Regions from separate parts of the Clostridium sp. LXY-7 genome, predicted to be linked through region 1. Evidence: predicted binding sites of a transcription regulator. Region 1 holds the regulator's gene; each other region holds the start of a gene.
What was found. Region 1 encodes Rex, which represses fermentation and respiration genes when NADH is low (regulators of the CRP and FNR family bind a similar motif). Its sites were predicted from a motif close to ATTGTTAANNNNTTAACAAT; they were not measured.

Region 1 (8,152 bases):
GCTTGTTGACATACCAGTATTAAATGTAAAGGGAGAAGAATAGTATGAAATTTTTGGACAATGAACAAAGAGCTCAAATAGGATTTTCCTTCGTAATGGATTCATTAAGCATAACCACTGTATATGGTTTGGAAGAAAAAAAACTTATAAAACCATATGGAATAAATAAGAATAATGAGCTTATAGAAGAGTTAAATAACATTGAAAAGATGATTGTAGCAATAAAAAAATATCATTCCGAATTTAATGAAATAGGAAGAGTATTTTGTAAGCTAAAGGATATAAGAAGCACAATAAAAAGATGTAAAGATAGAGAAACGCTAGATGAAGTTGAGTTATATGAATTAAAATATTTCTCAATGTTAATAGGTGAATTAAAGGCAGTATTAGACAACATAGATTTACATATTAGTAAAATAAAAATACATTCCCTTGAAGAAGTATTAGATATTCTTGATCCACAAAAGAAAAGAGTTCCTACTTTTTATATATACGAAGCATATAGTGAAGTTCTTAAAGAAATTAGAGAACTTAAGGAGAAGAAGGAAAGAGAAATCTACGCATGTACTGATGAAGATAAAATAGAAGAACTAAAACAAGAGAGATTAGACATAGTAATAAGAGAAGAAGAAGAAGAGCTGAGGATAAGAAAAAAGCTAACCTCTGATATTTCTCATTTTACTGAGTATATAAACGAAAATCTTAAAGTTATAGGTATATTAGACCTATTAATAGCAAAAGCTACTTTAGCTATTAATCATGGATGCGTTAAGCCTAATATTGTCAAGGATATGAATATTAGAATAGTAGATGCTTTTAACCCAGAAATTAAATCTATACTCAGGAAGAAGGGCAAAGAGTTCTCTCCAGTAGGTATAGAGTTAAGAGGCGGAACGACTGTAATAACAGGGGCCAATATGGGAGGAAAAAGTGTTGCACTAAAGACCATAGTTTTAAATTTATTTATGGGACAAATGGGATTCTTTGTATTTGCTAAAGAAGCATCCTATCCAATATTTGATTTTATACACTTTATATCAGATGATATGCAATCAATTTCTAAAGGCTTAAGTACCTTCGGAGCAGAAATAATTAAGCTTAAAGAAGTTGTTGAGTGCGTAAAGAGGGGAGATGGCTTTGTAGCCTTAGATGAATTTGCTAGGGGAACTAATCCTAAAGAAGGATTTTACTTAGTTAAATCACTAGGTAATTACTTGGCTAAGTTTAATACAGCAAGCTTGATATCCACTCACTACGACGGGGTAGTTGAGGAGCAGATGGATCATTATCAGGTTGTTGGACTTAAAAATATCGACCTAAATAAATTAAAATATAAAATAGATTTAAATAAGACTCACTCTGTAGAAATAATACAGGAACATATGGAGTATAAGTTAGAAAAGGTATCCAAAGACAATATGGTACCTAAAGATGCATTGAATATTGCAATGTTACTAGGACTTGAAAAAGATATAATTGATATAGCTAAAACTTATTATGAGGAGGAGAGCCATGGAAAGTAAATTAAATTTAAATTGGGAAGTTGTGGCAAGAGCTAGAAAATCTGCTGAGAATATAGCTAAAGACACTCAAGGGTTTATAGATAGACATACTACAGTAGCAGTTGAAAGAACTGTATGTAGATTATTAGGAATAGATGGTGTAGATGAATTTGGAGTACCACTACCAAACGTAGTAGTAGAGAATATTAAAAAAGGTAATGGATTATCTTTAGGAGCATCTTATTTTATAGGTAATGCTATAGTTAATACAGGACTTTCTGCACAAGAAATAGCAGAAAAAGTTGCTAAAGGTGAAATAGATTTAACAAAACTTCCTGTGAAAGATGCTTTTGAAATAAAAATGGCTGTAGAAAAAATAGCTAAAGCTACAGTTGAAAGAATTAAAAATAACAGAGGACAAAGAGAAGAATATCTTGGAAAATTTGGCGACAAAACAGGTCCTTACCTATATGTAATTGTTGCTACTGGAAATATATATGAAGATATAATTCAAGCAAAAGCAGCAGCAAAACAAGGTGCTGATGTTATAGCTGTTATAAGAACAACTGGACAAAGCTTACTTGACTATGTTCCATATGGAGAAACTACAGAAGGATTCGGAGGAACTTTCGCTACTCAAGAAAACTTCAGATTAATGAGAGCTGCTCTTGATGAAGTTGGAGAAGAGTTAGGAAGATATATTAGATTATGTAACTACTGTTCAGGATTATGTATGCCAGAAATTGCTGCAATGGGAGCTCTTGAAAGACTAGATGTAATGCTTAATGACGCATTATATGGAATACTATTCAGAGATATCAACATGCAAAGAACAATAGTTGACCAATATTTCTCAAGAATAATCAATGGTTATGCTGGAGTTATAATCAATACAGGAGAAGATAACTACTTAACAACAGCAGATGCTGTTGAAGAGGCACATACAGTTCTTGCTTCTCAATTTATCAATGAGCAATTTGCATTATGTGCAGGACTTCCAGAAGAGCAAATGGGTTTAGGACACGCATTCGAAATAGATCCAAAAGTTGAAAATGGATTCCTTTATGAGCTTGCTCAAGCACAAATGGCTAGAGAAATATTCCCTAAAGCACCACTTAAATACATGCCACCAACTAAATTCAAAACTGGAGATGTTTTCAAAGGACATGTTCAAGATACATTATTTAACATGGTAACAATATTAACTTCACAGAAGTTACACTTACTAGGAATGTTAACAGAGGCTATACACACTCCATTCATGAGTGATAGAGCTCTTTCAATAGATAACGCTCAATATATATTCAGCACAATGAAAGATTTAGGATCAGAGATAACTTTCAAAGATGGTGGAATCATGCAAAAAAGAACTGATGAAGTTTTAAATAAAGCTGCTGATTTAATTGAAGAAATTGAAAAAGAAGGCTTATTCAAGACTTTAGAGCAAGGTAAATTTGCTGGAATTAAGAGACCACTTAATGGAGGAAAGGGCCTTGATGGTGTTGTAGAAAAAGAAAATGCATACTTGAACCCATTCATAGAATTAATGTTAGGAGGTAACAAATAATGAGCGGTGGATTATATTCAACTGAAGAAAAGGATTTTGATACGAACTTGGATTTAACCAAGCTTAAACCTTACGGAGATACTATGAATGATGGTAAAGTTCAAGTGAGCTTTACTCTTCCAGTTCAAGATAATGAAAGAGGAATAGAGGCAGCAGTACAACTTGCTAAATCTATGGGATTAAGAAATCCAAACGTTGCTCACCATGGAGCATTAGATAAAGAGTTTACCTTCTATGTTGTTTATGGATCATTAGAACATACTGTAAACTATGAAGAAATTCACGTTCAAACAGTAGAAGTTGATACTATGGACATGAAAGAAGTAGGAGAATATATAAAAGAAAATATAGGAAGACCTGTTACTATAATAGGAGCTTCAACAGGAACAGATGCTCATACAGTTGGTATAGATGCTATCATGAACATGAAAGGCTTTGCTGGACATTATGGACTTGAAAGATATGATATGATAGAAGCTTACAACTTAGGAAGCCAAGTTGAAAACGAAGAGTTTATTAAGAAGGCTATTGAATTAAAAGCAGATGTACTTCTAGTATCTCAAACAGTTACTCAAAAGGATGTACACATCCAAAACTTAACTAACCTTGTTGAGCTTTTAGAAGCAGAAGGTATAAGAGATAAAGTTGTATTAATCTGTGGAGGTCCAAGAATAACTCACGAGCTTGCAAAAGAGCTTGGATATGATGCTGGATTTGGACCAGGAAAATATGCTGATGATGTTGCAACATTCTCAGTAACTGAGATAGTAGCTAGAAAATTAGCTTAACTGGACACTAAGCTAATAAGGATTGAATAAGAAAAAATAGGTTTTTTACATGATGGGGTTTTAAATAGAGAAAAGCATGGTGAAATATCACCATGCTTTTTATGTATTATAGAGAAAGTACCGAATGTTTCATTTAAACTAGCTCTTCCCATTGTTCATAAAGATCCTGTAATTTTTTCTCCGTATCATGAATCTGATTATTTACTTCTACGCTTTTTTCAGGATTCGAATAGATTTCTTCTAGACAAAGCTGTCCCTGAAGATTTTCAAGATTTTCTTCTAGCAAGGCAATTTTATCTTCTAGAGATTTAATATAAGCCTTTTTTTCACGTTCAGCTTTTTCAACTTCCTTTTTCTTTTTCTTATCCAATTTTATTTGCGTTTTAGTTAATCCATTATATTCTTCAAACTCTTCGAATCTATTTGGATTATTCTTTTTTTCCACATAATAAGAATAGTTTCCTAAATATTCTTTTATTCCATCTTCATTTAATTCAAATATCTTATTTATAATTTTATTTAGAAAATATCTATCATGGGATATTAAAAGTATAGTTCCATCGTAGTTTAAAATAGCATTTTCTAAGGCTTCACGAGATATAATGTCTAAATGATTAGTAGGTTCATCAAGTAATAAAAAATTTGACTTAGAGAGCATTAATTTTAGAAGATTAATTCTACACTTTTCACCGCCACTAAGGGTGGATATATTTTTAAAAACATCTTCTCCTGTAAATAAAAAAGCAGCTAACGAAGTACGAATTTCAGTAGTAGTCATATGGGGAAAATCATCCCAAACTTCGTCTATAATAGTTTTATCATTATTGAGATTAGATTGTTCTTGATCATAATATCCGACAAATACATTTTTACCAAGAACTTTAATGCCTAAATCATTTTCTATCTTATCCATTATTATTCTAAATAAAGTGGTTTTTCCGCGACCATTTTCTCCAATAAGTGCTATTTTTTCTTCACGCTTAATATCCATAAAGACATCTCTAAATAGTAGTTTTTCACCAAAACTTTTACTTAAATTTTCTATATGTAAAACATCATTACCACTTTTAATTTGAGTTTCAAATTTAATTTTAGATGCTTTTTCAATTGTTATAGGGGCTTCAATCCTATCTATCTTATCAAGTGATTTTTGACGACTTTCAGCGGCTCTTACACTCTTTTCTCTATTAAATGATTTATATCTAGCTATTATTTCCTCTTGACGTTTAATCTCAACTTGTTGAAGATCATAAGCTTTCATCAATATCTCTTGATTTTTCTTTTTTAAGTCTACAAAGGCTGTGTAATTACCATTATATATATCTACTTTACCACCTACTAACTCTAAAGTTTTATCAGTGACAGCATCTAAAAAGAATCTGTCATGAGATACTATTATGATAGTACCTTTATTCTCTTTTAAATATCCTTCAAGCCATTCTATAGCATCTAAATCTAAATGGTTTGTGGGTTCATCTAGGAGCAGTATATCTGGTTTTGTAAGAAGTAACTTACAGAGAGCAACTCTAGTTTTTTGGCCGCCACTAAGTATATTTATTGATTTGTCAAAATCATTTTCAGTAAAGCCAAGACCTCTTAATACTCTACTAATTTCTGCTTTGTAAGTATATCCACCCCTATTATCATAAAGTTCAGTTAAGGTTGTATAATCTCTAATTATTTTATTATGATAATCTTCTTTAGAGGCATCATAAGGTTCATTCATTTTTAGTTCTAAATCATGAAGCTTTAATTCCATGTCTACTAAGGTTTTAAAAATAGATAGTAATTCATCATATATAGTATTATTAGATTCTAATGATAAGCTTTGAGATAAATAACCAAGGTTTTTAGATTTATCAATAAAAAGCTCTCCAGAATCATATTCTAATTGAGAGGTTAATATTTTAAAAAGCGTTGATTTACCAGCGCCATTTGCTCCAATTAATCCAATTTTTTCTCCATCATTAACATTAAAGGTTACATCTTTTAATATCACATCTATTCCATAAGATTTAGTTATATTCTTGCAACTTAAAACTATCATATTATTCACCGTCCCTATAGATATTTTAACATGAATATCTATAGTTTTAAATTGTTTGTTAAATATTAACCAATACTGTTATATAAATAGAAATTATATGGAAATTTTTTTAAAATATCAATGTTTATGTTGAATTTTATAAAAAAATATAGAATACGTACAAATTTTTATAGTATAATATAGTTGATGTATTATATAATAATAAGAAATAAATAAATAAAAGTTATGAGTATAGAAGAATTAATTTGAAATATTAGGCTAAAAGTATACTTAGTATAAGATATAAAAAATTTTAAAAACTTAAGTAAGGAGTGAAGATGGTGGATAGAAAAAAGAATATATCAATGGCAGTAATTAAAAGACTTCCGAAGTATTATAGATATTTAAGAGAGTTAGAAAAAAATGATGTAGATAGAATATCTTCAAAAGAATTAAGCGAGAAAATTGGATTTACTGCTTCGCAGATAAGACAAGATTTAAATTGTTTTGGAGATTTTGGACAACAGGGATATGGGTATAATGTAAAGGAATTGCTCTATCAGATATCCTTAATATTAGGTTTAAATAAAGAATATAATACTGTAATTATAGGTGCTGGTAACATAGGTCAGGCAATAGCTAATTATACAAAGTTTACGAAAATGGCATTTAATTTAAAAGGTATTTTTGATATTAATGTAAAATTAATAGGTCTGAAAATACGAGATGTAGAAGTGCAGGATATAGATGAATTAGAAGGTTTTTTAAGAGAAAATAAAGTACATATTGCAATAATATGTGTTCCTAAAAATAGAGCACAAAGTGTGTGTGATATAGTAATAAAAAATGAAGTTAAAGCTATATGGAACTTTGCTCCAATAGATTTGAAGGTTCCAGAAGATATCATTGTTGAAAATGTACATTTAAGTGAAAGCTTGATGACACTAAGTTATTTATTAAACGAACGAGAAATGGAATAAAATGATATATTTTTAAAAATAAAATTAATAAAATTTAAAAATAATGGTTTAATCTTATGAAAATTTAAAAAATATATAGGAATTTCTCAAATCAAGTTGAAAAGTATATATAATAGCAGTATAATAGTGATTGAGGTCCTTGGATTCAATCACTATTATTTTGTTATTAAATTAACAAAATAATAAACGATACTAAGTACGTTCATGGGGGAATTAAAAATGAGTTATAACAACATTATTCTTGAAAAAAATGACAACATAGCAGTTATCAAAATAAACAGACCAAAAGCTTTAAATGCTTTAAATTCAGATACACTGAAAGAACTTAATAGTGTAATTGATGAAGTTTCAAAAGATGAAGATGTATATGTAGTTTTATTAACAGGTGAAGGAAAAGCTTTTGTTGCTGGAGCTGATATTTCAGAAATGCAAAAGTTAAATTCACTTCAAGGAAGAGAATTTGGAACACTTGGAAATAAAGTTTTTAGAAAATTAGAAATGTTGGAAAAGCCTGTAATAGCAGCAGTAAATGGTTTTGCTCTTGGAGGAGGATGCGAGCTTTCTATGGCATGTGACATAAGAATAGCATCATCTAAAGCTAAATTTGCCCAACCGGAAGCTGGATTAGGTATAACACCAGGCTTTGGAGGAACTCAAAGATTAGCAAGATTAGTAGGAGAAGGAATGGCAAAACAACTAATATATACTTGTGAAATGATAAATGCAGAAGAAGCATTAAGAATTGGACTAGTAAATAAGGTTGTGGAACCAGAAAATCTTTTGCAAGAAGCTATGGACATGGCTACTAAAATAGCTAAAAATGCACCTATTGCTGTAAGGATGTGTAAATCAGCTATTAATAAAGGTATGCAGATGGACATAGATAGTGGTGTTATGTATGAGGCAGAAGTTTTCGGACTTTGTTTCTCTACGGAAGACCAAAAAGAAGGTATGACTGCTTTCTTAGAAAAAAGAGACAAGCATTTTAATAATAGATAATCCGTTAATAATTGGAGGTATGGAAAATGAACTTTTCGTTAAGTAAAGAACAAGAATTTGTAAGACAACTTGTAAGAGAATTTGCTATAAATGAAGTAAAACCTATAGCAGCTGAAATAGATGAAACAGAAGAATTCCCAGTGGAAAATGTTAAAAAAATGGCTAGATATAACATGATGGGAATACCATTCCCAACAGAGTTTGGTGGAGCAGGTGGAAACAACGTATCTTATGCTATGACAGTAGAAGAACTTTCTAAGGTTTGTGGAACTACAGGTGTTATAGTTTCT
Region 2 (8,152 bases), on a different contig from region 1:
ATCAAATCTTAGAATATATTGAAGAAACCCCAGTTGAAGATTATAAAGATGTCTTATTACTTAAAGCCCTTGAATTGATTGAGGCAAATAAAGAATTATGCAAGATATTATTCAGTAAACAAATGGAAAACAACATTATGGACCGTATTATTTACATAGCAAGTAAATCTAAAATTGATAAGATCGTTAGCAGTTCAAAAGTTGATGATGTGTTTTTAGATTATTTTATAAAATACTCTGTAGGAGGCGTGGTTTCAGTTGTTCAAACATGGCTGGAAAAGGATTTAAATGAATCTCCTAAGGAAATAGTTAACATTATAAACCATATTATCTCTTTCCATCCTTAATGTTTTAGTATTAAGGAATATTCACTTAAAGCCTGATGCTAAGATATAAAAAATACATAAATAATTTTGTACTTTCTATAAAAAAGAGGCTTTTGAAAAATAAAAAGCCCAGCTGGTAATATTACCAAAAAATAAATATGGCACACTGATAGGTTCCGTGATATATAAAAGTTACGGCACAATTAAAAACACGGGAGGCTACCAGTATGCCAAATAAAATTACTAATTACATTGTATATATCTACCTTTTATGATTTAAAAAATTTCCTCACTTTTCTAACTGTGATTCTACCTTTACGTTTAATCATATTTTTAATAATTATAGGCTTAAGTTTTTCTAGTTCCACACCTTCCTCATCATATTTCCTGACAAGTGATATGGCTCCAAACTTACATCTAAGTGTACATGCTCCACAACCTATGCACATGTATTCGTCTCTAACTGTAGCTCCACAGCCAAGACAACGTTCTGTTTCTTTTTTCATTTGCTCTTCTGTGAAGGTAGAGCGTAAATCCTTGAAGGTTTCTTTTGATTTCTTACCATCTACATGGAGTGCTCTTTGTCTAGGCATACGATCATAGTTTTCAAGGGTTAAGTTTTCTTTGTCTAGTGCATGATAAGCTCTCCTATCACGTCCATTAACTAAGCTTTGACCTGGTTGAACATAACGATGAATTGAAACAGATGCTTCTTTACCCATAGCAATGGCATCTATTGCAAACCTTGGACCTGTCATTGCATCTCCACCTGCAAATACATCTTTTTCTCCTGTTTGTAGGGTGAAGGAATCTGCCTTTATTGTCTTGTTTGGATTTAATTCTGCCTGACTTCCCTCTAAAAGATTCACCCACTCTATTCCTTGTCCAACAGAAATTAATATATGGCTTGCCTTAACAATCTTAACTTCGTTTTCATCAAACTTTGGCCTAAACCTTCTATTTTCATCAAAAACAGAAATACATTTTTTAAATTCAATTCCAACTACCTTACCATTTTCAGTTATAATTCTCTTCGGTCCCCAAGAATTATTTATTTCAATGTCTTCAGATAGAGCTTCATCTATTTCTTCATCTAAAGCAGGCATTTCTTTCCTACCTTCAAGACAGAACATAGAAGTATTAGTTGCACCAACCCTAGTAGCAGTTCTTGCAACGTCAATAGCTACATTACCACCACCTATTACAACAACTTCTCCATCTAAATTAATTTCATTTCCTAAGTTAACTTCACGTAAGAAATCAACTCCAGTGAGAACACCCTGGGCATCTTCTCCTTCTATACCAAGATTTCTTCCGGATTGAGCACCTATTGCAAGATAGAAGGCTTTATAACCCTGAGATCTTAAATCATTAAGACTCATATCTTTACCTACTTCAACACCAGTTTTGAATTCTACCCCTAATTTTCTTAAGATATCTATTTCAGCATTTATTACATCCTTTTCCAATCTATAAGAAGGAATACCTAGTGTTAGCATACCACCAAGTACTTTTTGCTTCTCAAATACAGTTACCTTGTATCCATCAATTGCTAAGTAGAAAGCGCAAGATAACCCTGAAGGTCCTGCTCCAACAATAGCTATCTTTTTACCATATTCATGTCTTTTCTTTGGCACATAACGATGATCCACATTTAAATCTTGTTCTGCTATAAATTTTTTAATTTCATCTACAGCAACAGATTCATCAATATCACCTCTTGTGCAAGCAGATTCACATTTTCGTGGGCAAATACGTCCACATACTGCGGGGAATGGATTTTCATGCTTGATAAGTTCAAGGGCTTCTTTGTATTTTCCTTGAGAAGCAAGCTTGATATATCCTTGAACAGCTATGTTTGCTGGACAATTGGTTTTACAAGGACTTGTACCAGTTTTAACGACATTTTCTCTGTTAGTTCTGTAATCAACATTCCATTTATCTGGTCCCCATTCAGTATTTGATGGGAAGTCTTCTCTTTTCTCCTCAATAATTGGTGTTTTAGCACATAATTTTTGTCCTAATTTCAAAGCATTAACAGGACACACCTCAGCACATTCCCCACAAGCAACACATTTATCTTTGTCTATTTGTGATATATAATTTGAGCGAACAAAATCATTGTGTAAGAACATTGCTGCATTTCTAGCAGCTAAGCAAGAACAACCACAGCAATTACATATTGCATGAGTTTTGCCTGAACCATCTGTATTGGGTATCTGATGCATAAGACCATTTTCTTCGGCCCTTCTTATAATATCAAAGGCTTCTTCACGGGTAATCTCACGACCTCTACCTGTACGAATATAATATTCAGCAGCATCCCCAAGCTGGATACACATATCTTCTTTTAAGTGTCCGCAACCTTCACCCATGGCTTCCCTTGCTGTACGGCAAGAACAGTCTGCAACTGAGAAAACAGTATTTTTATTTAGATATTGAGAAATTTCCTCATAGGATGCCCTTCTTGTTTCTCCCTCAATAGCTGTTTCTATAGGTATAACACGCATAGGCCCCTTTCCTACTGGAAAAATACCAGCTGCCACAGGTGCTTTTCTTTTTCCGTATTCATCAAAAGCCTGACCTACTTGGGTAAAATTATTAATATTTTCTTTGTGTGGATGATTAACTATAAGTTCCATATGTCCAGGAACCCAAATTTCAAGCCAATATTTATCAACACCATCTTTGTTACCTATTAGACAACCACCTGCAATAGCTAATTCCCATAGGATTTTAGATGTTTCTTCTACAGATTTACCACAACGAGCTGCAACTTCTTCTGCGCTTTGCGGTTTACGAAATTCAAGACAAAGGGCTACCTCTGCCATTTCTTCTGTAACAACAGCCTCTAGAACTTTATACTCCGGATGGTTCTCTGTAATTTCTGATTTTGAACCACGTTTTGTCTTACTAATCTTGTTGGCAAGCTCCAGTACTTTTTCTTTTGCCATATTTGTTCTTTAGTGAGAGAAGGTATTAGTCAAACTCTCACTAAATCTATCCCCCTTATATTCTATATTTTTTATTATTTTATATAAATAAATATTAGTTCACAGGTTATAGGAAGACTTGTCCTTACTTTTATAATTACTAACTATATATAATTTGGAATAATACCTATACTGCTTTAATTTTACCTCTGATGAAGCTTTGTTCAGCCTTTCCTGTATGCAGTTGCCATATATACCAGAAAACATAAGGAATTATTAGTATAGCGTTAACTATTCCCCATACATATAACACATCTGCATTCATCCATGTCGATGCATCCATTACAGCTGGAAATAAGTTAGGGAAACAAGCTCTAATTAGCACATGAGCTGATAATGTATAAATACGAGCAGCTATATAAAGTTCAGGTTTTCTTTTAATAATTGGATACACTTCTGCCGCCATTAATATGCATATAGAGCTTGCAAAGTATTTACCAGTTTCACCATATACAAAGCATAAATTCCAAGTTGTATATAGAAAATTCCAAGCTACAGTAGTATAAGCTATAAACATACTCTTATCTTCATCACTTAATTTGAAGAATTTCCTTCCATTTGGGAATGGAATAGTAACACATAATAATAAGCCACAAAGTGCATTAGCATAGTTTCCTAAAGCAACATCTTTTAGTGTAGCTTCAGCAATATTTAAGAATAATACCAAATATACAAACCAAACTATCCAATCCTTCCTCATGAAGTCCCAAAATTTACCTTGATATTGTTCTTGATCAGCTAATCGGAAGAATCCACCTATTGCAAGTGGAAATATAGCACTAAATGTTTTTGCCCAACGAAACCAGCCATTTACACCTCCCATAAGCCAAATTGGAAAAGTACATAATGAAGCAACCCAAAAGACAGCTGAAAACTTATAGTGGTTCTTCATGAATTCAATCATGAATAGCAGAAAAATAAAATAAATTGACATTGAAAGTACATAATGCCAAACAGGAATATTCATACTATAAGTCCCTCCTCTCAAATTATTATTAATAAATCTTCCTAATATTAACATAATACTATATAATGTTAACATAAATAACCAATATCTAATCGGTTTCTTATCAAAATTTTCTATTTATTCTAAATATATATAATTAATCCTTATATATACAATTATCTTAAATCTACTTAAACTAAAGCGAGAATTTTATGATGAGTTTATAAATAAAATATAAAAAACCCACGGCAAAACTATCGTGGGTTTTCATGGTGGAGGCGAAGCCCCCCAGAAGAATCTCTCTCTTTATTTTTTCGTAAACTTCTTCACCTTATCAATAAACAGCTTTTCATGTGGTGTGAGGACATGATTCTGTTTATAAATTATAATGTCCTTATTCACAAGAGAACCAGCAGAGGATTTTCTCAAAATCATATTCTGATGGTCTAAAACATCCTGTGGAATTGGAGATACCCACATAAAGGAGCCCTTCACCCTTTGTAATAAGTCAAATTGACTTCCTCTCTCATATACATAAATCCGTTTCGAAGGTAACTTGGCCTTAAAATCCTTTTTAATTTCACTAGGAGAAAGAGAAGGTACTTGAAAATCCCCATGTACAATTTCTGTATAGTCGCATAAATCATAATAAGGTATATCTTCATGGTGAGCAAGGGGATGGTCTTTTGACATAAGCAAGCATAAGTCAAATTCCCAAAGTGGTTCATATTCTAAATCTGAATACTTTAAAAAGGATAGAAAGTAGCTTTCATACAGCTTTTGATAACGAATAATTCCTAAATTGGAATCTCCGTTATTCACATCATTTATTGCTCCCATGGAATTTGTTTCCTTAAAAAATATGTTTATTTCTCTTTCCTCTTTAAAGGAGTTAAGAAATTCTGAAAATGCAACAGAAATATAGGTTGCTCTAGGAACAGATATATTAAATTCTATGACATCAGATTCACAAGGCTTATATAAAGATTCTAACTCATTAATTTGAGATAAAATCGCCTTTGTATAGGATAAAAACTCATCACCTTTTCTAGTTGGTTCAACCCCTTTAACAGTGCGCTTAAAAATAGTTATTCCAATCTCTTTTTCAAGTTCCTTAATAGCTCTGCTTAAATTAGGTTGTCCCATAAATAAATTCTGAGCAGCCTTAGTGATGGAATTAGTCTTTTCAACTTCTACAATATATTTTAAGTGTAATAAATTCATAGCTATCATCCATTCATTATTAAACATATTTGACATATAAATTATACATTACCCCCTCCTAGAGTTCAATGTTACAATGAGAATAATGTGAATATTTTATCAATTCTCACAGATGATTTCTAGTTAAAATTATTAATGAACATTTTAAAGGAGGCTGTAAAATGGATGTTTCAGTATGCATAGGCAGCAGTTGTCATGTTAGAGGATCTTATGAAATAATGAATAGCTTAAAGGCAATGATAACTGAAAAAGACTTAGATAGTCAGGTTCAGGTTAAGGTTGCCTTTTGTCTTGGCTATTGTAAAGCAGGAGTAACCATAAAAGTGGACGAGCAGCTTGTAACTGGAGTAACAAAGGAAAATTTAACAGAGGTTTTTAATAAATATGTTTTAAAGAAGGTTGATTAACATATGAGTATTTTAAAATTAAAAAAGGCCAACTGTAAAAATTGTTATAAATGTGTAAGGAATTGTCCTGTTAAATCCATCGAAGTTAAGGACCATCAGGCACAAATCCTAGAAAGAGACTGTATACTTTGTGGAAATTGTATTTTAACCTGCCCTCAAGATGCTAAAGAAGTTAGAAACGACTTAGAAATTGTTAAAAATTTAGTTAGAGGAGATAAAGATATTATTGCTAGTGTTGCTCCTTCTTTTATTGCAAATTATAATGTTTCAACCTTTGAAGCATTTAAGGATATATTAAAAAGACTAGGTTTTTCAGATGCCTATGAGACAGCACAAGGTGCATTTTTAGTAAAGAGTGAGTATGAAAAACTCATAGCTAAAAACACCGGAACAACAATAATTTCTTCTTGTTGTCCCACAGTAGTTAAATTAATTCAAAAGCATCATCCTAATACTCTTAGAAATTTAGCTCCTGTTTTATCCCCTATGCAAGCTCATGGGAAGTTGATTAAATCAGAGAATCCCAATGCTCAGGTGGTGTTTATCGGCCCTTGCATTTCTAAAAAAGATGAGGTCGAAAACTATCCTGGACTAATAGATATGGCTTTGACCTTTGATGAGCTCAATCAGTGGCTTGAAGAAGAACAGATTAACGTAACTAATATGAAGGATACACCTTCTGCAAAATACTTATCTAGATTCTTTCCTGTGGCTGGTGGAATAATTAGAACCATGAATATAGATACAGATTATAAATACATTCCTATAGACGGCCTAGATAATTGCATTGATGCACTGACTGAAATAGAGGAAGGGAAATTTGAGAATTGCTTCATCGAAATGAGTGCCTGCAATGGTAGTTGTGTTAATGGTCCTACAAAAGGTAAAAATAAATTAAACCTTATAAATGCACAAATAAAGGTGGAAGAACTTGCTCTTAATAGGGAAACTTCCTGTGATTATGATTTAAACACAGATATGAATCTCTATAAGGAAATTAAGAGTGAAGAGATTGTTTACCTTCCTCCTAGCAAAAGTGATATTGCAGCTATACTTAAAAAAATGGGTAGAAATAGTCTCAGTGATGAACTTAATTGTGGTACCTGTGGATATCATACCTGTAGAGAAAAAGCCGTTGCAGTATATTTTGGCAAGGCCGAAATAACCATGTGCCTTCCTTATATGAGGAGTAAAGCAGAATCCTTCTCTGACAAAATTATAAGTGCAACTCCAAATGCAATTTTAGCTGTAGATATGGATTTAAAGATTCAACAAATTAATAGAGCTGCCTGTAATATCTTTGGAATTTCTAGAAGTGAAGATATTATCGGTGTACCTGTGTCAAGAATTATGGACGAGTTTGACTTTGTCAATGTAATTTCTAAAGAGGAAGGTAGGATAAGCAAGAAGATTTATTTAGCAGAATATGAAAAATACATAGAAGAGCTGCTAGTATATGATAAAAACAGCCATGTAGTAATTTGCATAATGAAGGATATAACCAAGAAACAGTTAAAGAGAGAAAAACTTCTAGCTTCAAGAAATAACGCAAAGAATATTGCTGATAAAATATTGGAAAAGCAAATAGGTATTGTTCACGAAATCGCTTCCCTACTTGGTGAAACCACAGCTGAAACACAAGTAGCCTTAAATGAATTGAAAAACACTATGTTTGAGGAGGATGAAGACTAGTGAAAAACATATTTATGGAGTGTGGATTTGTAAGCCTCAATAAGCATGGTGAAAAAATTTGTGGAGATTATTATACCATGGTAAAGAAAGAGGATACCACCACAATTGTACTTTCTGATGGACTTGGTAGCGGAATTAAGGCAAATATCTTGGCCACACTAACTTCGAAAATTTTAAGTACCATGATGGCTGGAAATATGTCTATTGAAGATAGCGTGTATACTGTAGCAAAGACCTTACCTGTATGTAAGGTTAGAAATCTTGCCTATTCAACCTTTACAATATTTCAATTTTATCACTATGACAATAATGCTTATTTAGCTCAGTTTGATAACCCTACTGCAATTTTAGTGAGAGAGGGCAAAAATTATTCCTATTCATCCACCTGTAAGATTATTGGGGAGAAGGAAATCTATGAAAGCAACATAAAACTCCAAGTTGGAGATATGATTATTTTACTTACAGATGGCATTACTAGTGCTGGTCTTGGACGAGTTACTATAAATGGTTGGCAGCGTGATGAAATTATTAAATATATAGAACTATGGTATACCCCTAGTATGT
Region 3 (8,152 bases), on a different contig from region 1:
TTTCAGAAATAATGAAATTTTAAAAAAGTATAAAGATGGTTTAACTATGGATGAGTTGTCTGAACTATTTTGTTTGAGCAGTGAGTCCATAAGAAAGATTGTCTATAAAAACTTAAAGGATGTAAATAATTCTATAGAGGGGGATTGAAATGTCTAAGAATCATAGAGGAAAGGGATTAATTCATTTACCTGCTAGAGGTAGGGGAACATGTCCTGTCTGTAAAACGAAAAGAATTAAACTATTATATGATATTTTACTAGATAACGATAAAAAACTAACAGTATGCAAGCGCTGTAAGCATAAAAAAGTGAATTTATGATTTAGATAGTCATGATTTTAGACTTATAAAAGATAATACTGAAATAAAAGATATATGCAATTTATTGAAAAATGTGGAACCTCATTGTGTCGATGGCTACATTACGGATAAGGAATTAATCCTAGGTATAAATTGGGTAATAGAAAAAAATTTTAATCAGGAACATGAAGTTCCAGAACCTATCTATATTCCATATGAAAAAATATTAACATATATTGAGGAAACAGCTCAGAATATTATAAGTAGATTATCTGATGGTGTAGTGTTCCCAAGAATATTTTAAATTTGGAATAGAAGACATTGTATAAATAATTTAATACTTATTCATAGACCTATTGGTGTTGTAAAATCAACTAAACATATACAATAGTAAAAATCGCAGATAAAATAGATATGGTGAACCATATCATAAGCAAGTGAATTTTTTGATAAATTTGTAAAATAAGAATCTTACTATATTGATAGAAGATTCTTGTTTTTACTGCTAATTTATGTATTTATATGTTAAAATATACTTAATATTACATATTAAAATGAAGTTAATAACAATTACGGTATTAGGTGAAGTAGTGCAAGTGGAAAATCAACGTGTTCAACAACATTTAGTACTAGTTTAAAAAATTCGAACGGGGAGATAATATGGCGGGTATTATAACACATTTGGTAATTGCCAATAGAATAATAAATGAATTACCCGATGGAATAATTACAAATAAAGGATTGTTTTATGCAGGCTCAATAGCACCAGATTTAATTCGTGTGAGGGAAGGCGTTGTAAGAGCAGATAAAAAACACTCACACATGAGAGATAACATTGCAGATGTAGATTTTAATAAGACAGAGAATCTTACAATGTTTCATAATAGGGTCGCTAGTTTTATAAATAATAATATATCTAAAGAGAACAATATAATCGACTTATATAGAGGATATGTAGTGCATTTGCTTTCAGATGAAATGTTTCTTATTACAGTTAGACCGAACTTTGTAACAAAAATGAAAACTTTGGGCATAGAGCCAACTGATATATTATTTCGAGATAAGATCTTATATGATTTAGATAGTCATGATTTTAGGCTTGTAAAAGATAATAGTGAAATGGAAGATATATGCAATTTATTGAAAAATGTGGAACCTCATTGCGTCAATGGATACATTACGGATAAGGAATTAATCCTAGGTATAAATTGGGTAATAGAAAAAAATTTTAATCAGGAACATAAAGCTTCAGAACCTATCTATATTCCATATGAAAAAATATTAACATATATTGAGGAAACAGCTCAGAATATTATAAGTAGATTGTCTGATGGTGTACTGTTCCCAAGAATATTTTAAATTTGCAATAGAAGATATTGTATAAAGAAATTGGCACTTATTCATAGAACTAATGGGGTTGGAAAATCAACGATATTATGGAGATGTACGTAAAATAGAACTTGTACTAAAAGTTAAATATATCAATAGTTAAAAAGATGATTCAATATAGGAATCATCTTTTTAACTATTGATAGTATTTCTAAAACTATCCTTAATAAAGAGTACCTTTGCAAATATATTCTATAAATATTTTGAAGGATTATCTAAAATCTCTTGAATTGCATTAAAATATTGTCCAACATGTAAGCCATCAACCAAGGCATGATGAACTTGAACAGATAGTGGCAGCTTAATCTTTTCATTTTCCTCAAAATATTTACCCCATGCTATTCTAGGAACGCTGTCAACAGGATTCATCTGAATTGGGTGAGTTACACCAGTAAATGAAACCCAAGGAATACTGGTCATATATAAAAGGTCATCACATCCAGGTTCATCTTCTATAATTATATTATTTTTTGTTTTCTCGATTTCTTTAGATGTACTAATTTTAAAATCATTAAATTCATTTATGAATTTTGAGCTACAAAAGCTAAATACTTCATCTTCACCCATGATAGTAAAAGCAGGATTTATAGCTTCATGTTCAATGACCTTATCGTCTCTGATCCTATATCTAAATTCTTTTATATCATTTGCTGCTTTTGTAGCAACATACAAAAACGATATAAAAAAAGAGATTTCATTTTCTTTAATATAACTATAAAATTTTGTAATGTCCACGTTACTACAAATATTAAAATGAGGGTAATCAAATTCCTTAAAAAAATTATAGTGGTTTTTTCTCTTCCAGCTTTCTATATCTATAAATTTCATTAATATATCACTCTCCATAAAAATAATAAATTATAATTATACATAAGTTTATAGAATTTCAGATACTGGTGAAAAATTGAAAGTGTTTAATTCATATTTATCAATTTCCAGAGTTTCAGCCAAGCGTAAATCACCACCAATAGCTACAATTGTTCTCATATAGCTCTCCCCTTATTATATAAACAATATTTATATTTAATTATAATATACAATCCGTATTTTTAAGTATAGCACCAATTTCAATATATTGTAATAACTATATGAATTTTGGTTTTCTTACCTTAGAATCAATTATCTTGGTATAAGAGTGCGATACATTACAGTGAACCAAGAAGTTTCTAGTTTATTATTTTTGCTATAATAATGATGATAATATAAAGAAAATTTCAAAAAATATTATCTATTAGAACATACAATAGGAAAAATAATTATGATGATGTAAAAAACATTTAGCTAATATTAAAGTTTTCTCTTACTAATTCAATAAACAACGACATTGTAGGGCTAACCCATTTGTTTTTATGATAAGCATATATTGCTGTAACGTTAGTATCAGAACAGCCAACGTTAAGTTCTTTTAACTTACCATTTTCAAGTTCTTCTTCTACTGTAAATCGAGGTAAGAACGAAATTCCCAAATTACTTGCAACACATTTTTTTATCGCTTCTATGCTCCCGAGTTCAATTGTATTATTTAAGAATATATTCTTATCAAAAAAATAACTTTCAATTATTTTCCGATAAATGGATTCAACTTCATTAATGATAAGGCTTGTATTTATTTTTTGATTTGGCTTACAAAAATCTAAATTTTCTTGTTTGAATAATGGCGAACAAATTAAAGCTAAATTGAAATCAGAAAGCTTAACAGTAGTTAAATTATCATTTTGACTTCCTACATCATACATTAAACCAAGGTCTACTTCACCATTCGATAAGATATTTTTTATAGTATAGCAATTGAGAGAAATTATAGAAAGTTTTACATTAGGAGCTTTTTCTTTGAACAAGCTCAATACAGTTTGTAATTTATAAGACATCAATGATTCTGCAACTGCAATTTTTAATTCTCCTGTAATATTTTCGTCATATTTACCAATACTCTCAATTTTTTTCACTATATTAAGTAATTCATTTGCATAAGGTATCAATTCTTTTCCCAAGGTCGTTAATACCATATTGCGACCAATTTTTTGAAATAACTTGATTGAGAGTTCCTGCTCTAACTGCTGAATTTGTGAGGTAACAGTGGATTGTGTATACCCCAATTTCATTGCAGCATTTGAAAAGTTACCTTCTTCAATAATACTTTTAAAGGTTTTAAAGTGTCTAATATCCATTTATTTCACCTCAATCTTTATATTAAGTTAATAATATATTGATAAAATCGAATTGTCAATTCGAATATATCAATTTTACAAATATATAGTTCCTTGATAGTATAAATTCATAGGCAGCTATAAAATTGATTAAGTAAGTTTTGAGCATAATCTTATATCAATATATCAATAAAAATAAATGAATTTGCATAATAGGATTTGCTAAAAAAATGACAAGGATGTATTAGATTATAGGAGGAATAAAAAATGAGAGATGTAGTAATAGTAAGCGCAGTAAGAACTGCAATAGGAGCATATGGTAAAACTTTAAAAGATGTACCAGCAGTTGAATTAGGCACAACAGTAATAAAAGAGGCTGTTAAAAGAGCAAATATAAACCCTAATGAAATCAACGAAGTTATTTTTGGTAATGTACTTCAAGCAGGTTTAGGCCAAAATCCAGCAAGACAAGCTGCTGTGAAAGCAGGATTACCTTTAGAAATACCTGCATTTACAATTAATAAAGTTTGTGGATCAGGATTAAGATCTGTAAGTTTGGCAGCTCAAATTATAAAAGCTGGCGATGCTGATGCTATTGTAGTAGGTGGTATGGAAAACATGTCTAGCGCACCATTTTTACTTAATAATGCAAGATGGGGACAAAGAATGGGACATGGTGAACTAGTTGATGAAGTGATAAAAGATGGTTTATGGGACGCTTTCAATGACTATCATATGGGAGTAACAGCAGAAAATGTAGCAGAAAAGTGGAATATAACAAGAGAAGAACAAGATGAATTTTCACTTCTATCACAACAAAAAGCCGAAATAGCTATTAAGAACGGAGAATTTAAAGATGAAATAGTTCCTGTAGTAATTAAAACAAAAAAAGGTGAAATAATATTTGACCAAGATGAATTCCCTAGGTTTGGTAATACTATAGAAGCATTAAAAAAACTTAAGCCTATTTTTAAAGAAAATGGTACAGTGACAGCAGGAAATGCATCAGGACTAAATGATGGAGCAGCAGCATTAGTAATAATGAGTGCAGATAAAGCTAAAGCTCTAGGAATAAAACCACTTGCTAAAATTAGTTCCTATGGATCAGCTGGATTAGATCCAGCAATAATGGGATATGGTGCATTTTACGCAACAAAAGCTGCTTTAGATAAAATTAACTTAAAAGGTGAAGATTTAGATTTAATTGAAGCAAATGAAGCCTATGCATCTCAAAGTATAGCCATAACTAAAGATTTAAATTTAGATATGAGTAAAGTTAATGTTAATGGTGGAGCTATAGCACTTGGACATCCTATAGGTGCATCTGGTGCACGTATTTTGGTAACATTGCTACATGCTATGGAGAAAAGGGATGCGAAGAAGGGACTTGCTACTCTATGCATTGGTGGAGGACAAGGAACTGCTTTAATAGTTGAAAGAGATTAATTATAATCATCAATTTAGAAAGAAGTGTGGAAAATGACTTTATTGGCAGAGAAAATAAAAAGTGCAGCACTGGAAATGGGATATGAAAAGTGTGGAATTATTAAGATCTCCCAGATGAATGGATATGAGGAAAAACTCAATGAAAGGATTGATATCATTCCAGAAGCCAAAGGTTTTTACCAAAATCTTTATCGTTTTACACATTTAGAAGATACCCATCCTTGGGCAAAATCAATTGTCATATGCGTAAGAAGATATGGAAAATATCATATTCCAAAGCATTTGAAAGGTATGATTGCAAAATATTATTTAGTTGATATAAGAAAAGATGAAAACTCTAGAGATTTTCAAGATAGCTTAAAATTTGAAAAATATATGCAAGATTTGGGACTTAGAGCAGAAAATGAGCGTAAATTTGGTTCTACAGCATTACGCTGGGCGGCATTGAAAGCTGGCCTTGGAATAGTTCGAAAGAATAACTTTTTTTACACTGAAAATGGCTCATGGCTGTCTTTAGAAGCATGGCTCATTGATAAAGAACTTGAAGCTATAGAAGTACCAAAAGTAAAAGTTTGCGCTGAAGGGTGTAATCTATGCATAAAAGCTTGCCCTTCAGCTTCCTTATCTAAGCCATATACAATGAACCCTGTTGCGTGTGTATCTTGTATAACTACGTTTATGGGTAGGGATATGCCTAACGAAAAATACAGAGAACAAATAGGGAATTGGGTTTATGGATGTGATGTCTGTCAAGATGTTTGCCCTATGAATAAAAACCGTTGGAAGGAAACAGAAGAGTTTCCTAATCTGCAAGAATTAAGTAAACATATATCCTTAGAAAAAATTCTTAAAATGGATTATTCTTTTTTAGAAGAAGTAATGCAGTCTAAGTTTTGGTATATAGAAAAAGCTGATGTTTGGAAATGGAAAGTTAATGCTATTAACGCAATGGTAAATGACTATAATGAGCAATATAGAGAACACATACTGTACGCTTGTAACGATAGCAATTCAAAGGTAAGAGAAATGGCTCAATGGGCAATTAAAAAATTGAATCTATAATAAGTGCTTTTTTGAATCCGTAGCGCATTATTTTAGAAATGATTCACTCATTATTATGGTAAAAGTAGAAATGGAAAGTTTAGAGTTAAGCGAAAAACAAGTAAAAAGAAATTCAGAGCAAAGGTAAAGAAATTTAATCAATTGGTTAAATCGGTTAAGAACAAGCTTCATATAGGAGATATATTTGATTTAACAAAGGAAAAGCTTAATAGACATTATCAATACTATGCGGTTACGGATAATTCATATATGATAAGTTGGTTTTGTCTGGAAATAAAGGATGTGTTAAATGCTAATACACAAATTTCTATTAAAAAGACATTGATGAATTTATACTTATAAAATAGCAATTTTATATTATAACTAAAGATTAATTTTACCAACCTGATCTAAAACAAAACTCTTCGCAATCCATTGCTAATTGAAGGATTGCTAGGAGTTTTTGTGATTTCTTAAAAAACACAAGGCAGTTGGTAAAATTGTAAATAAACCCTTTATTTACAATGGATTAGAGCGTATAATGAAAATATGAAATGGCTTTATTACAGTGATTGAACCTTAACATGACATGCTAAAATTATTTCTCCTAGATTATTAAAAAAGGAAATCGCAATTTGATTTGAAGAAGCTTATGAAAATCAATAACTAATGAATTCGCTAGATATTTAAGAAAGGGAAAAAATAACATGGAAGAAACTATTATTTCTGAATTTAATGATAAGCTAAAAGTGTATTATACAAATGAGAAAAAATCCTTACCTAAGGAGTATAGTGAACAAGTTAAAAGACATTGGGAGGATATGTTAAGTGGTGGTAAAAGGTTCTTTAATGGAGATATTTTCACAATTAATAATATAGTAGTTAGTGAAAGCGGTTTAAAGATTTTCGTTGGGTTAACTGATTATGCTCATTTTTTATATACCATACATAAAAATAAATATGAAGAAAATGACTGCAGGGTTATTCATACTTCTGTTTTGATTCAAACTAGTGATAATAAGTTTGCAATTGGGGAAATGAATGAGGGGACAGCCTTTCCTTTTAAGCTACAGTTTATTGGTGGTGGCATAGATAAGGGTGACATTAAAGGAGACATCATAGATTTAGAGCATAATATAAAAAAAGAAATTTTAGAAGAACTAGGTATTGAAGTTGAAAATAAAAGTATTGTGAAAAGCTTAAGATCTTATTATTTAAAAAGTGGAGGAGAAAGTAACTTTCTATCAGCTATTTTTAAAATGGAATTATTAGTTGATGAATATGAGCTTAAGAAACTTTTGAAGAGGCATAATGAAGATTTAGCATCAAAAATGGAAATGCAAGAAATAAGAGAATTAATTTTTCTTGATGCAAAAAAAGAAGCTATAGTGAAGTTCGTTTCAGAGGATAAAAGAAAAAAGGATGAAAATCTTATTGCCACCTTGGAGGCTGCTGTTGGAATACGACCAGTTTTACCTTTTAGGTAAATAACATGCCGACTCATACAATTTTTGCAGGATTAAATGGAGCTAGAAAAACTTCAATATATAAATCTATTTACTATAATGAAAATAAAGATTAAAACAGAATAAATGACACACATACTCACTTAAAAAGTGTATAAAAGCCTAAACTTAGGCTTTTATACACTTTTTATATAGAAAATACATTGTTTTAATTGATAATAGAATTATTCCAACTAATAATAATATATATGCTATAGGTATTAAGAAAAATGGCTCAACAAGGGTTCCATCAGGGGCTACTTTTGAACCTATAATACTAAAAGCAATAAAGCAACAAGCACTTAGAATAAATGGTAAAAAATAA
Region 4 (8,152 bases), 170 kb from region 1:
AGCTGATTATCAAAACATATGTCGCAAGGAAGAATATATAGCCTTTTGCTATGAGGATTTAGCATATCAAAACATAGTTATTAAAAATGAGAAAGGATATATTACAGATTTAGATGAGGCATTAATAGATTTTAGAGTACAAGATTTATGCAATCTGATAAGAAGAATGAATAGAGAAGGAATAAAAGGGGAGGATTTAACTAAAAAGGTTATAGATATATATAGTGAAACAAATAGACTTAATGAAGAAGAATTGCAACTTTTAAAAGGTATGTTATTAATACCTAAAAACTTTATAAATATCTCTAAAGATTATTTTGAAAGGAGAAGAAATTTTTCAGAGGAAACAGTGGCTTTAGAATTGAAAAAAATAACAGACTGCATGGAAATAGCTAGTGTATCTTCAAAAAAATAGCTAGTCAGTCTATTTGCTTATTTTATGTAATGCTGCGTCTACAGGTTTCATTGATAACCAAAGTATCAATGAAACCTGTGTTCTTGTTTTACACAAAATTATACTTCGCATGTTTGACTAGTTATTTTTCTTCAGAGATCTTATTTTAGCTATTTACAACTTTGATTTATTATTTTTTCATAGGCTTTCAGTGTTTCTGTAGCAGTTTTATTCCAACTAAGTGAGTTAGCCTTTTTGAAGCCTTTCTTAATCAAAGATTGTCTCAAATTTTTATCCAGTATACATTGTAGAATATTTTCTCCAAGTGAGGTTAAGTCATGAGGAGAAAATAAAATGGCACTATCTTCTAATATTTCTGGTATAGATGTAGCATTTGAAGCTATAACAGGGGTACCGCATGCCATTGCTTCTATCGGAGGAAGGCCAAACCCTTCATAAAAGGAGGGATATACTAGAAGTGAGGCACCATTATAAAGGTATGGCATGTGTTCCATAGGAATAAAGCCAGGAAAAATTATTTTATCAGCTATATTAAGATCTTCGGCGAGAGATTTATATATAGGATAAGATAACCCTTTAGTTCCTGCTATTACTACTTTCATATCTTTAGGAAGTTTATGTTTTATGGTACTAAAACATTCTATTAAACCACTAATGTTTTTTCTTGGACTGAAACCTCCAACATATAAAATGTAATTATCAGTTAAAGAATAATATTTTTTAAGAAGACATCTGCATATGTTTTTATCTATAGGTTTATAAATTTTTTCACTGGCAAGATATGTTACGTATATTTTTTCTTTAGGAAAATTAAAATCCCTTGAAATATCTTCTTTTGAAAAATTAGATACAGTAATAATACCAGCACATCTATCCACAATAGATTTCATTTCTTTATTAAATATATCTAAATATCTTTCTCCTACGGTTTCTGGTAAATGAAGTGGTATGGTGTCATGAAGTGTTATTACAAGGGGAATATGGCTTTCTTTAGGCAATCCAACACCATTTTGTGGAACATGATATATATTAAAAAATTTATTATTTAGTGTGGTGGGAGTCTTAACATTATCCCAAAAATTTAAGGAGTCATTATCTTTAATGCCCTCCATGATAAAGTTGGGATTAAAGTGGATATCTAAGTTCTCGTCTGATGTAAAAAGAGTGTAATTATTATTGGTATCTATGGCATTTAAACCTTTGATTAATTCATGAGTATATGTACCAATACCAGTACCTCTATACCATTTAGCAGCTCTTATATCTATTCCCACATGCATCTCAATTGCTCCTTTAAAAATTTATTATATACTAATGTATATTCTAAAAGTACATATAAATACATATAAATTATAGAGGGGGTGGTAACTATGATGAGAGAGTTTGAGATTGAACGTCAGTTTAATATTAAAATCGAGAGCATTAAACCAAATAAGGGAGTATATCAATTAAAAACTAACTCTGGAACTAGATGTTTGAAAAAAATAAGTTATGGAACTCAGAAACTATTTTTTGTTTATGGAGCTAAAGAGCACCTTTATGAGAAAGGGTTCTGCAATATTGATAGATATTATCTTAATACGGAAGGTAAACCTTATGCCTTAGTTAATGAAGATATCTATACTTTATCTGAATGGATTGATGGTAGAGAGTGTGATTTTTATAATGATGAAGATTTAGTTAAGGCAAGTCAATGTCTTGCAAATTTACACATTGCTTCAAAGGGATTTGAACCATCAGAGAATAGTAAATTGAAATCAGACTTAGGAAGATGGCCTCATTTAATGGAAAAGAGAATTAAATCCTTTGATAAAATGAAGGAAATGGTGAGGAAGAAGAAAAATCATAAAAGTGAATTTGACATTATTTATTTAAAATCCATGGATTATTATAAAGAACTTGGAAAAAAGGCATTAGAAACTCTTAATAGATCAAATTACTATGATTTATGTATAATAGCTGAGGAAGAAAAAAGTTTTTGTCATCATGATTTTACTTATCATAATATAATAATCAGTGAACAGGGGCAGGTTAATGTTATAGACTTTGACTATTGTAAGCGTGAAGTTAGGATTTATGATTTATCTAATTTTATGATAAAAGTTTTAAAGCGTAGACAATGGGATATTGACATAGCAAAATTGATTATAGATAGCTATAATGATATAGATCCATTAAGAGAAGATGAATATATGGTGCTCTATGGATTTTTAATGTTTCCTCAACGATATTGGAGGATATGTAATAGGTATTATTATAATGAAGTTAACTGGATACAAACGACCTTTAACAATAAAATGGAGGAGCTAATTGGGGAGAGAGAAAGCTTCGAAAGCTTTATGGCTAAGTTTAAAGAGCTATATAATTTACAGGCAACATAAATTCAGTAAAGCATAGGTTATGAATCTATATTCATAACCTATGTTTTTGTAAAAAAATGTAATGACCTCTGGGATAATTCCATTATGTGGAATCGCCCCAGGAGTCATTACATTTTTTTACATATTAATAAGCTAATTTAATTAAGTCAACTATTTCTTCTACTAAGGGTAGTCTTGGATTGGCTGTAGTACATTGATCCTCAAAGGCCTCGTCAGCTAGAGTATATATAATGGAGTTTAAATGTTCTTCTTTTACTCCACATTCTTTCAGTGATAGTGGCACGTTAATTTCAGTCATGAGATTTCTTATTGCTTCAACTAATTTATCTATTGCTTCTTCAGGAGTGGAATAGGTTAAACCTAAGTGTTTAGCTATTTCACAGAATTTTTCAGGAGCTTTATAGTAGTCATATTTTGGGAAAGCTACAAGTTTACTTGGATTAGAGCCGTTATATTTAATAACATGAGGGAGCATTATGGCATTAGCTCTTCCATGTGGAATGTGAAACTCTGATCCTAGCTTATGAGCGATACTATGATTTACGCCTAAGAAAGCATTTGTAAATGCCATACCAGCAATACAAGAAGCATTATGCATTTTTTCTCTTGCTAGTGCATTAGATCCATCTTTATAGGCTAAAGGCAAGTATTTAAATACTAATTCAATTGCTTTTAATGCTAGTCCATCGGTATAATCAGAAGCCATAACTGATACATAAGCCTCTATAGCATGAGTTAGTACATCCATTCCAGTATCTGCAGTAACAGATGGAGGAACAGTCATAACTAGTTCTGGATCTATAATAGCTATATCTGGAGTTAGCTCATAATCAGCCAGTGGATATTTTATATTATTAGTTTTGTCAGTAATAACAGCAAAGGCAGTTACCTCAGAACCAGTTCCAGAAGTGGTTGGTATAGCTACTAATTTAGCCTTTTTACCAAGTTTAGGAAATTTAAAAGCTCTTTTTCTAATATCCATAAATCTTAATTTTAGACCGTCAAACTCTACATCAGGGTTTTCATAGAAAAGCCACATTCCTTTAGCAGCATCCATAGCAGAACCGCCACCCAAGGCGATTACAACATCAGGTTCAAAGCTAACCATCTGAGCTGTTCCTTTCATTATGGTTTCAGTGGATGGATCAGGCTCCACATCTAAAAATACATTAATATCAAAATTAGCTTTCTTTAAATGGTGCATAACCTTAGATACATAACCTAGTTTGTCCATAAATTTATCCGTAACAATAAAGGCTTTTTTACCTTGAAGTTTTTCTAAATATTGAAGGCTACCTGGCTCAAAATAGATTCTTTCTGGTACTCTAAACCATTGCATATTAACTCTCCTCTTGGCTACTCTTTTAATGTTTATAAGATTTTGCGCACTAACGTTTTGAGTAGTAGAATTTCTGCCCATAGTTCCACAACCTAATGTTAAAGACGGAATATTTACATTATATATATCTCCAATAGCACCTTGGGAAGATGGAGAATTTACTATAATTCTTCCAACTTTAATCCTCTTAGAAAATTCTTCAATGACCTTATTGTCGGTGGTATGAAGTACAGCTGAATGTCCAAGCCCACCAAATGCAACCATTTCTTCACAACGCTTAATTCCAGATTCAGTGCTATCCGCAATGAACAATGAAAGTATAGGACTGAGTTTTTCTCTAGATAGTGGATAATCTGCGCCAATTCCTTCAAGTTCACATATTAGTATTCTAGTACCCTTGGGCACATTAATTCCTGCCATAGTAGCAATTTTTTCAGCACTTTGGCCCACTATTTCAGGATTCATAGCTTGGCGTTTTTCATCTATAGCCATAGCTTGTAGCTTGATAGTTTCCTCTGGATTTAGGAAGTAGCATCTATGATTTTTTAATAGGTTAATAGCTTCGTCACTGATTTCACTATCTATTATAACTGCTTGTTCTGAAGCGCATATAGTTCCATTATCAAAGGATTTTGATAATACTAAATCATTAATTGCTCTTTTCAAATTAGCAGTTTTTTCAATGTAACAAGGAACGTTACCAGCACCAACTCCCAATGCAGGTTTCCCAGTAGAGTAAGCGGATTTTACCATTCCAGCTCCACCAGTAGCTAAAATTAAATCTACACCACTATGGAACATGAGTTTTTGAGAAGAATCTATAGAAGGATTCTCAATCCATTGAATACAATATTTTGGAGCCCCAGCTTCTATAGCGGCATCTCTTAAAATTTTTGCAGTCTCTATACTGCATTTTTGAGCTCTTGGATGAAAGCTAAATATTATTGGATTTTTAGTTTTCATGGCAATTATGGTTTTAAAAATTGCGGTAGATGTTGGATTTGTGGTAGGGGTTATGCCTGCTATTACGCCAATAGGTTCAGCTACCTCTAAATAATCCTCTTCATCATTGTCATTTATTATTCCTACAGTTTTTAAATGTTTTATACTGTTATATACATATTCGGAAGCAAAAATATTTTTGGTAATTTTATCTTCGTATACTCCCATTTGAGTTTCTTCAACAGCCATTTTAGCTAGTTCACGATGCTTTGCTAAGGCTGCTATAGTTATTTTTTTAACAATATTGTCTATAGTTAATTGGGTTAATGGCTTAAAATTATCAAAAGCTTCTCTAGCATTAGCAACAAGTATGTCAATTTCATCTCTATTTAACATAGTGTCTTCCTTGGTTGATGATAATGGCTCTGTAACAATAGTATTATCTACTGTGATAGTTTTTGTTTTCATTTAAATATGCCCCCTTAATTAATTGTTAATAATTTAACTACATCACATCTATATTATATTTAGGGAAAGATAAAAAAGCAATAGATAATAGTGAAAATATTTCAACTATTGAAAATATTTTATTTGAAAGTTAGTAAGAACTATATACTATTATCTTTACTCTGAGTTATCTATGGAAATTATTAGAAGAAAAAACTTAAGAAATAAATATTATTATCCTTACTTTGTATAAGTTAAGCTAGATATTTATGCATTGTAATAGAATCTATAACCTAACTTAAGCTACTCCGAAAAATTGATTTAATGATTATATGATTTAACAATTTAATGAAATCGACATAGTATGTAGTAGTAGCTATTTTAGGAGAGGATATTGTGAGAATAGGGGATAGAGTTGTAAGAAGATCCCATGAAAAGGACATTATTTTTAAAATCATAGATATTATTGAAGAAGAAGGTACTAAAAAATATATTTTAAAAGGATTAAACATAAGAATTGAAGCTGATTGTGATGAGGATGATCTAGAAATTGTAGGTGGAGAGGGTGTAGGAGAAAAGGATAAGGTATTTAATAAAAAAGTTAATACATGCATAAAAAAAGTTCTTTTGTCGAGATCAGGAAATAAATTTAGAGGAGAACATGCAAGAATATCAGATATAACTGTAAATAGAAAAGAAAAAAATATTCCCACTGTAGCGCAAAAGGAAATGTTTTTTGGAAGACCAGGGAAAATTCTTCATATAGACGGAGACCCTCAATATTTAGAAATATGTTTAAAAACATATAAACAGCTTTTAATTGAAGCAGTTGGAAAGGTAGTAGCTGAACATGAACAGCCTAAGGTGATACTTGATTTAGTTAAAGAAATCAATCCAGATATAGTAGTTATAACTGGTCATGATGGGATGGGCAAAGATGTTAGGGATTATATAAGCTTAGAGAGCTATAGAAATTCAAAATACTTTGTAGAAAGTGTATCTATACTTAGAAAATATAATTCTAATTATGATGACTTGGTAATATTTGCAGGAGCGTGTCAGTCAAATTATGAGGCTATATTGGATGCTGGCGCTAATTTTGCAAGCTCCCCCAATAGAGTTTTAATTCATTGCCTAGATCCAGTATTGCTATGTGAGAGAATAGCCTATACTAGTGTATCGAATATGGTGGGTATTGAAGATGCTATTGAAAACACAATTACAGGTATAAAAGGGGTAGGAGGATTACAGACAAGAGGAAAGTATAGAGAAGGATGTCCTAAGTCTCAGTATATTAGATAATAATATTATGATTATTCCACAAAAGCTAAAATGCATGTGAATTATGAAATTTCTTCTTCATGACTTGTATAGGAGTTTGAAACAGTAAATTAGATTAAGAAATTCTAATAGTTTCTTTACTTCTTATGCAAGTCATTACAGAGAAATTTCATAATTCTAGTATAGAAATACTTTTGTGGTCTAATCATATTATATATAAGTTGCAATTAAGCTTATATATTATACAAATAGGTTCTATTCAATAACTCATGTTTGCAATAAAGCATCAATATTATGATAGTGGGTAAAGATATGAGCATATATTAGAGATTCATAACCTTTTGAAACTTTAACACTTTAAAGTGTTGACAACTTATAGGAACTATAATATAATCACCATAAATTTAAAATTTATGGTGTTTTCTTATGTTCATTAATAATTTATCATTAATGAGGACCTTAACGCAATGACAAAAGGAGTAATTTAATTATGGAAAATAATTTACAAAAGAGATATGGGCTTCCTACTGCTATTGCAATGGTAGTGGGAATAGTTATCGGTAGTGGTGTATTTTTTAAGGCTGAAAAAATTCTTATTTCTACTGGGGGAAATCTCATTATCGGTATACTAGCCTGGATAATCGGGGGATTAATAATGGTATCCTGTGCTTATTCCTTCTCATTACTTGCAGCTAAGTATGAGAAATCAAATGGTATAGTAGACTATGCCGAAGCTGCTTTTGGAAAAACATATGGATATATTGTTGGATGGTTCATGGCTATAATTTATTATCCAACCATGACAGCTGTACTAGCTTGGTTATCTGCAAGATACACTTGTGTTTTGCTTAACTTTAAAGATCCTGTAACTGGTACTGAAGTATATGTTATTGCTGCTTTATATATGATTATAATTTATGCAATTAATGTCTTATCTCCGGTCTTAGCAGGAAAACTTCAAGTATCTACAACGGTTATAAAACTAATTCCACTATGTCTTGTAGTCATAGTTGGAGTTATAATGGGCCTTACTTCGGGACAAACTATAGAGAATTTTACTGCAGTAACAGTAGAGGTAACTGACAATCCAATATTTACATCGGTGGTTGCAGCTGCATTTGCATACGAAGGGTGGATTATAGCCACAAGTATAAATGCAGAGCTTAAAAATGCAAAGAGAAATCTACCTTTAGCTCTTTTAATTGGCACGATTACTATAGTTATTGTTTATGTTCTATATTTTATAGGTCTTGCAGGTGCCATGCCAACATCTGAATTCATGGGTGGCGGTGAAGGTGCAGTTAAGTTAGCCTTTAGTAAATTATTAGGTAATTTGGGGGGGAGCAC

Region 2: ACI48Q_RS09260 ((2Fe-2S) ferredoxin domain-containing protein) is a predicted target of Rex. The motif match lies at 5,574-5,593, and genes of this name have one in related genera.
Region 3: ACI48Q_RS09505 (acetyl-CoA C-acetyltransferase) is a predicted target of Rex. The motif match lies at 4,054-4,073, and genes of this name have one in related genera.
Region 4: adhE (bifunctional acetaldehyde-CoA/alcohol dehydrogenase) is a predicted target of Rex. The motif match lies at 5,567-5,586, and genes of this name have one in related genera.

Annotation. Positions count from the first base shown of each region.
Region 1 is NZ_JBLLJL010000004.1:276,819-284,970, forward strand. It holds gene kamB (lysine 5,6-aminomutase reactivase subunit KamB) at 1-43, shown strand, start outside; gene kamC (lysine 5,6-aminomutase reactivase ATPase KamC) at 45-1,523, shown strand; gene kamD (lysine 5,6-aminomutase subunit alpha) at 1,513-3,069, shown strand; gene kamE (lysine 5,6-aminomutase subunit beta) at 3,069-3,857, shown strand; gene abc-f (ribosomal protection-like ABC-F family protein) at 3,991-5,904, opposite strand; gene ACI48Q_RS14540 (redox-sensing transcriptional repressor Rex) at 6,225-6,863, shown strand; gene ACI48Q_RS14545 (short-chain-enoyl-CoA hydratase) at 7,083-7,862, shown strand; gene ACI48Q_RS14550 (acyl-CoA dehydrogenase) at 7,889-8,152, shown strand, end outside.
Region 2 is NZ_JBLLJL010000002.1:452,465-460,616, reverse strand. It holds gene ACI48Q_RS09280 (TetR/AcrR family transcriptional regulator) at 1-347, shown strand, start outside; gene ACI48Q_RS09275 (FAD-dependent oxidoreductase) at 596-3,280, opposite strand; gene ACI48Q_RS09270 (hypothetical protein) at 3,447-4,286, opposite strand; gene ACI48Q_RS09265 (LysR family transcriptional regulator) at 4,572-5,525, opposite strand; gene ACI48Q_RS09260 ((2Fe-2S) ferredoxin domain-containing protein) at 5,651-5,896, shown strand; gene ACI48Q_RS09255 ([Fe-Fe] hydrogenase large subunit C-terminal domain-containing protein) at 5,900-7,588, shown strand; gene ACI48Q_RS09250 (SpoIIE family protein phosphatase) at 7,588-8,152, shown strand, end outside.
Region 3 is NZ_JBLLJL010000002.1:503,976-512,127, forward strand. It holds gene ACI48Q_RS09475 (CD3324 family protein) at 1-148, shown strand, start outside; gene ACI48Q_RS09480 (hypothetical protein) at 150-320, shown strand; gene ACI48Q_RS09485 (hypothetical protein) at 385-603, shown strand; gene ACI48Q_RS09490 (zinc dependent phospholipase C family protein) at 960-1,658, shown strand; gene ACI48Q_RS09495 (CatA-like O-acetyltransferase) at 1,881-2,516, opposite strand; gene ACI48Q_RS09500 (LysR family transcriptional regulator) at 2,966-3,856, opposite strand; gene ACI48Q_RS09505 (acetyl-CoA C-acetyltransferase) at 4,103-5,281, shown strand; gene ACI48Q_RS09510 (epoxyqueuosine reductase) at 5,315-6,343, shown strand; gene ACI48Q_RS09515 (NUDIX hydrolase) at 7,030-7,809, shown strand; partial or broken gene ACI48Q_RS09520 (ATPase) at 7,815-7,901, shown strand; gene ACI48Q_RS09525 (DUF3955 domain-containing protein) at 7,957-8,152, opposite strand, start outside.
Region 4 is NZ_JBLLJL010000004.1:102,340-110,491, forward strand. It holds gene ACI48Q_RS13660 (CotS family spore coat protein) at 1-415, shown strand, start outside; gene ACI48Q_RS13665 (glycosyltransferase family 4 protein) at 565-1,695, opposite strand; gene ACI48Q_RS13670 (CotS family spore coat protein) at 1,786-2,796, shown strand; gene adhE (bifunctional acetaldehyde-CoA/alcohol dehydrogenase) at 2,921-5,545, opposite strand; gene yabG (sporulation peptidase YabG) at 5,921-6,826, shown strand; gene ACI48Q_RS13685 (APC family permease) at 7,296-8,152, shown strand, end outside.